One region of the Streptomyces sp. AC602_WCS936 genome, then DNA from elsewhere that is predicted to be linked to it. Evidence: riboswitches for the same ligand, from Rfam matches in the RefSeq annotation. Region 1 holds a riboswitch; the other holds the start of a gene.
The links. Region 1 has a riboswitch for cobalamin ahead of metE (5-methyltetrahydropteroyltriglutamate--homocysteine S-methyltransferase). Riboswitches for the same ligand answer to the same signal wherever they lie in the genome.

Region 2: linked by a shared signal. The riboswitch ahead of KUM03_RS05965 (energy-coupling factor ABC transporter permease) and the one ahead of metE (5-methyltetrahydropteroyltriglutamate--homocysteine S-methyltransferase) in region 1 are both predicted to bind cobalamin.

The regions. Positions count from the first base shown of each region.
Region 1 covers NZ_JAGMUF010000003.1:123,085-126,283, reverse strand. Annotated here, with positions in the region: gene KUM03_RS01520 (MFS transporter) at 1-284, shown strand, start outside; partial or broken gene KUM03_RS01515 (3-hydroxyacyl-CoA dehydrogenase family protein) at 402-896, shown strand; cobalamin riboswitch at 1,084-1,306, shown strand; gene metE (5-methyltetrahydropteroyltriglutamate--homocysteine S-methyltransferase) at 1,476-3,199, shown strand, end outside.
Region 2 covers NZ_JAGMUF010000012.1:25,667-28,865, reverse strand. Annotated here, with positions in the region: gene cbiQ (cobalt ECF transporter T component CbiQ) at 1-395, opposite strand, end outside; gene KUM03_RS05970 (energy-coupling factor ABC transporter substrate-binding protein) at 396-740, opposite strand; gene KUM03_RS05965 (energy-coupling factor ABC transporter permease) at 737-1,450, opposite strand; cobalamin riboswitch at 1,480-1,666, opposite strand; gene KUM03_RS05960 (potassium channel family protein) at 1,724-2,236, opposite strand; gene KUM03_RS05955 (chloride channel protein) at 2,298-3,199, opposite strand, start outside.

The sequences.
Region 1 (3,199 bases):
GCAGGCTCGTCCTTGCGGGCACCGCTCTGGTCGCCGCCGGCAGCACCGTCGCCGCGCTCCCCCCGACCGTCCAGGTGTTCTGGCTCGGCGCCGCCCTGAATGGACTGGGCGCCGGGGCCATGTTCCCCGGCTCGCTCACCGCACTCACCGCGGTCACCCGCGACGTACGGCAGCGGGCGCACGCCATCGCGGTCTGGAGCGGGTCTTGTCCGCCGGCGCCGCCGTGTCCCCCCCTGCTCGGCGGCATGTTCGCCAGGATCGGGTCGTGGCGCGGCTCCTTCTGAGTACTCGTCGGACTCGCCTTGATCAGCATGGTGCTCACCATGGCGCTGGCGACGGAGTCCAAAGCACCCGAGGGCCGCAAGTTCGACGTAGCAGGTCAGGTCACCTTCGCGGCCGGCCTCATGCGGCTCGGCAAGGCGACCGCGCGGGCGGACCGGGTCGTCGGCCTGCACTTCTTCAACCCCGTTCCCGTCCTGCCGCTGGTCGAGGCAGCCACCTCACTGCACACGTCGGCCGGGACGACCGCCCTGGTGGAGGACTTCGCGACCCGGACGCTCGGCAAGACGGTCGTCCGCTCCAAGGACCGGGCCGGCTTCGTCGTCAACGCGCCGCTCATCCCCTACCTGCTCTCGGCCGTGAGGATGGCGGAGTCCGGGTTCGCCACGGCCGCCGACATCGACGCGGGCATGGAGCCGGGCTGCGCCCACCCGATGGGACCACTGAGGCTGGCCGACCTCATCGGCCTGGACACCGTGGCGTCCATCGCGCATTCCCTCTACGACGAGTTCCGCGAGCCCCTCTACGCCCCGCCTCCGCTGCTCCAGCGGATGGTGGAGGCGGGACTGCTCGGCCGGAAGACCGGCCGGGGGTTCCACTCCTACGACCAGGGCTGAGGGCCTGGTACGACGCGAGTCGAGGGGCCCGCAGCGCCCCTTGGGGTGAGGGTCCCCTGCGGCACGACGGGAAGGGGCGGTGAGGCGAGTGCGGCGCTCACCGCCCCTCACCGCTGCCACCTGCCAAGAGGCCCGACCCGCCTTCCGGATGATGGACGGTGCTCTTCCATTCGCGGCGACACCCCGTAAGGTGACCGCAGCAGCTGGTTCGCCCCGTTCGCCAGGCGGGGTGTCGCAAGAGGGAACCCGGTGGGAATCCGGGACTGCCCCGCAGCGGTGAGCGGGAACGACCGCCGTCATACGCACTGGGTCCGACGTACCGGATCTGGGAAGCGACGGCCAGTAGGGGTCCTCCGTCACGGAGGGCGTGCCCGTAAGTCCGAAGACCTGCCAACTGCCCGCGTGCGGACCGATCCGTACGCGGACATCTCGGTGACCTCGAGGGCGGGTCGGCGTACACACCAGACGGAACGACCGTGCCCTTGCCGCGCGGGTTCCTTGCCGTCAGGTTCGTCATTCCCTTCGCGCTCTCGTCCCGTCTCCGGGATCTCAGGGATTCATCTCGCGAAGGAGATCTCCGTGACAGCGAAGTCCGCAGCCGCGGCAGCACGGGCCACCGTGTACGGCTATCCCCGCCAGGGTCAGAACCGGGAACTGAAGAAGGCCGTCGAGGGCTACTGGAAGGGCCGCGTCACCGCCGACGCCCTCCGGACCACCGCCGCGGAGCTGCGCCGCAGCAACTGGCGGCAGCTCGCCGACGCCGGCGTCCAGGAGGTGCCCACCGGCGACTTCTCGTACTACGACCACGTCCTCGACACCACCGTCATGGTCGGCGCCGTCCCCGACCGGCACCGTGCCACCGTCGCATCCGACCCCCTCGCCGGCTATTTCGCCATGGCCCGCGGCACCCAGGAGGTCGCTCCGCTCGAGATGACCAAGTGGTTCGACACCAACTACCACTACCTGGTCCCCGAGCTGGGCCCCGGCACCGTCTTCACGGCGGACTCCACCAAGCAGGTCGCCGAACTGAGGGAAGCCCTCGCCCAGGGCCTGACCGCACGGCCCGTGCTGGTCGGCCCCGTCACCTACCTCCTGCTCGCGAAGCCGGCCCCCGGCGTGCCGGCCGACTTCGAGCCGCTGACCCTGCTGGACCGTCTGCTGCCCGTGTACGCCGAGGTCCTCGCCGACCTGCGGGCGGCCGGTGCCGAGTGGGTGCAGGTCGACGAGCCCGCCCTCGTCCAGGACCGCACCCCGGCCGACCTGAACGCCTCCGAGCGCGCCTACCGCGAACTGGGTTCCCTCACCGACCGGCCGAAGCTGCTCGTCGCCTCCTACTTCGACCGGCTGGGCGACGCACTGCCGGTGCTGGCCAAGGCCCCGGTCGAGGGTCTCGCGCTGGACTTCACCGATGCCGCCGCCGCCAACCTGGACGCCCTCGCCGCCGTCGGCGGGCTGCCCGGCAAGCGCCTGGTCGCCGGCGTGGTCAACGGCCGAAACATCTGGATCAACGACCTCCAGAAGTCGCTGTCCACCCTCGGCACCCTGCTCGGGCTCGCCGACCGAGTCGACGTCGCCGCCTCCTGCTCCCTGCTGCACGTGCCCCTGGACACGGCGGCCGAGCGGGACATCGATCCGCAGGTCCTGCGCTGGCTGGCCTTCGCCCGGCAGAAGACCACGGAGATCGTCACCCTCGCCAAGGGCCTCGCCCAGGGCACCGACACCATCGCCGGGGAACTCGCCGCCAACCGCGCCGACCTGGCCTCCCGCGCAGGGTCACCGATCACCCGCGATCCTGCCGTCCGGGCCCGGGCCGAGGCCGTGACGGACGCCAACGCCCGCCGCTCACAGCCGTATGCCGAACGGTCCGCGGCCCAGCGCGCCCACCTGCGCCTGCCGCTGTTGCCCACGACGACCATCGGCTCGTTCCCGCAGACCACCGAACTGCGCACCGCACGGGCCGACCTGCGGGCGGGCCGCATCGACACGGCCGGTTACGAGGAGCGCGTCAAGACCGAGATCCAGGAGGTCGTCTCCTTCCAGGAGAAGACCGGCATCGACGTCCTCGTGCACGGCGAGCCCGAACGCAACGACATGGTCCAGTACTTCGCCGAACAGCTCACCGGCTACCTGGCCACGCAGCACGGCTGGGTCCAGTCCTACGGCACCCGCTACGTCCGCCCGCCGATCCTGGCCGGCGACATCTCCCGCTCCGAGCCGATGACGGTCCGCTGGACGTCCTACGCCCAGTCACTGAGCGACCGCCCGGTCAAGGGCATGCTCACTGGTCCGGTCACCATGCTCGC
Region 2 (3,199 bases), on a different contig from region 1:
AGCCGGGGCAGCAGGTCGGACATCGGTGTGGTGAACGCGAACAGCAGCACCCCGAGGGAGGCCGCCGAAGTGCGCAGCAGCAGCTCGCCGGCGCGTACCGGCCCGCCGTCCGCCGCCGTCAGGAACCCGTCCGGGCCCCCGACCTGAACGAGCAGCGGCAGCGCCCCCGTCACGCAGAAGCCCAGCGGCACCCGGTACGCCCGCCACAGCCTGCGCCCGGGCACCCCCGCGGGCCCCAGCAGCACGGCGAGCGCCGTCACCAGCACCAGCGCCGCGCCCGGCCAGGGCGGCAGCGCGACCGCCAGCACGGTCAGCCCGAGCCCGAGCACGGCCTTGTCCACGGGATGACGGCGACGCCAGCGACTGCTGTGCGCCGCCGCGTCGATCGGCAGCACTCAGTCCCCTTCGGGCGCGTCCCGCACAGCCGTCGCCGCCCTCGCCCGCTCCGCGCCCTGCCGCCGCCCCCGGCGCAGCCCGAAGTAGTACGCGAGCACGCCCGCGCCGATCGCGGCCTGCAGGGCGAACAGCGCCGACTCGACCTCCCCCGAGGGCGGTTCGTACAGCGGCGAGAACCACGGCTCGTAGTCCGGCTCGATCTCGGTGATCGCCGTCTCCGCCTCCGCGTCGGCCCCGGCGAACGGCTCCTCCTTGTGGTCGCCGAGTCCCAGCGCCAGCGGCAGCACCGCGAGCGCGGCCACGGCGAGCAGCAGCAGCGCGTTGATCTTGGCGTTCCGGCTCATCGGGCCACCTCCTGTCCCTCGGTCTTGGCGGCCCCCGTGGTCCCCGTCCTCGTCAGCAGCACGCCCAGCCGGGTCAGTTCCCCCTTGCTGGACTGCACCAGCAGCCGCATCACGACCACCGTGAGCAGGCCCTCGCTCACCGCGAGCGGGATCTGCGTCACGGCGAAGACGGACCCGAACTTGCCGAGCGAGCCCAGGAATCCGCTGCCCGGGTCGGGGAAGGCCAGCGCCAACTGCACGCTGGTGACGCAGTACGTGGACAGGTCGGCGACGAACGCCCCGCAGAACACGGTGACCATCAGCGGCACGTCGAAGCGGCGCAGCAACCGGTAGACGCCGTACCCGGCCCACGGGCCGACGATCGCCATCGAGAAGACGTTGGCGCCGAGCGTGGTCAGCCCGCCGTGCGCGAGCAGCAGCGCCTGGAAGAGCAGGGTGATGGTGCCCAGCACCGCCATGACCGGCGGCCGGAAGAGGATCGCGCCCAGACCGGTGCCGGTCGGATGGGAGCAACTCCCGGTGACGGACGGCAGTTTCAGGGCCGACAGGACGAAGGTGAAGGCCCCGGAGGCGCCGAGGAGCAAGGTGCTCTCCGGGTGCTCCCTGACCTCACGGGTGAGTGACCGTACTCCGTGGACGACGAACGGCGCGGACGCGACACCCCAGGCGATCGCGTGCGCCGGAGGCAGAAAGCCCTCGGCTATGTGCATGACTCGGCAGACCCTCTCCAGCACCTCGTGGATGGACGACGCGCCTTGGCCGGTCTCCTGGCTTACGGGTACCACCGCCCGTGCTCCGCCTTCCCGGATCGCAAGCGATCCAGTGGCTGCCCGCGAGGGCCGGAGCCGGACTTCCCGATTCACAGTGGCGAGGGCCGCACCGGCATCACACCGGATTTCCCGTTCACCAAGGCGTGACGACGGTAGTGCTCCCACGAGGGTGGTGACAAGCGGGCCTCCCGCCCGGCGGGCGCGTGCGCCCCCTCAGCCTTCCCGCGAGCCGGGCCGGTCCCGCCCCGTGCGCCGCACCACCATGTCGCGCATCCGCTGCGTCAGCGCGGTCGCGGCGGCGGTCAGGAACACGAAGCTGTACGCGATCTGCAGAACCGTCACGATCCGCGCCGACTGGCCCCGCGGGGTGATGTCGCCGTACCCGACGGTCGCCAGGGTGACGATCGTGAAGTACAGGGCGTCGACGCGGGTGTGCAGGCCGGTGAACTCGCCGGGCTGTTTGGCGAGGGCGTAGTAGGTGGCCGAGAAGACGTGCACGGACAGGACGATCAGCAGGGAGAGGACCATGCCGGGCCGGGAGTCCGGCCGGTCGACCAGTACGTGCCGGATCTGCCGGAGCAGCAGCACGGCCACGGCGGTCAGGACCAGGGCGAACAGCAGCCAGCTCAGCAGGGGGCGTTGCGGGCCCAGATGATCGAGGGGGAGGAGGAAGTAGGCCGTGACCACGACCGCCGCGGCCCCGGCCCGCAGCCCCCAGGGCCGCACCGCCCGCCACCCGGCCGACCGGCCCCTCACCGCCCCGCCCGCCACCCGGCCCACCGCCCCGTCACCGCCCCGTCCCGGCCGCCGGTCCGCCGTCCGTGTCCGGCCCCGCCCCTGGTCTCCCGTCCGCCTTCGTCCCCGGACCCCCGTCCGCGCTCGGCTCGGTCCGGCGGGTCACCTGGGCGACGATGAAGGCGACCACCGACCCGGTGACGATCAGCGGCATCTGGTCGTGCGCGTCGCCGCCCATCAGCAGTACCGCCAGCACGGCGCTGGCCAGCGGCAGCCCCGTCACCGCGGCCGCGGCGGCGGAGATGCCGAGGGCGAGGGCCGGCGTCGTTCCGAAGCCCGGCAGGCCGGAGCAGGCCAGGGCCGTCGCCGTGCCCAGCAGCACCGCCGGGAAGATCGGGCCGCCGCGCAGACTGCCCAGCGCGATGCCCCAGGCCAGCCCTTTGCACGCGACCAGTGCCACCAGCGCGCCCACCGACCAGGCGTGCGGGTGCGCGGCGAGCTCGGCGAGCGTGGCCTGCCCGGACAGTGCCGCCTGAGCCGGGGAGCGGCCGGTGATCAGGGCGTACGCGCTGACGCAGACGCCGACCGCCGTGGCGCAGGCGACGGTGCGGACGGCCGTGCGCTCCCGCGTCCAGGAGACCGTGCGCCGGCCCAGCTCGCGGCCCAGCGTGATCAGCACGGCGATCAGCGCCGCCGTGGGGATGCCCCAGAGGAAGTCCCCGGCGTCCGGATTGGCGCCCGGCGGCAGGTCGTGCAGCGTGAGGGCGCCGATCTTCAGGCCGGTCCACTGGCCGAAGCCGGTGAAGACCAGGGCGCCCGTCGCGCTGGCCAGCAGACAGGGCAGCAGCAGGGCGACCAGCTGGGCGCCGCCGAGCCCGGCCCCCTCGATGAGCAGCACGGCCGCGGCCACCGGGCCGCCGAGAATGGTGGAGATCGCGGCGGTGGAGCCGGCCG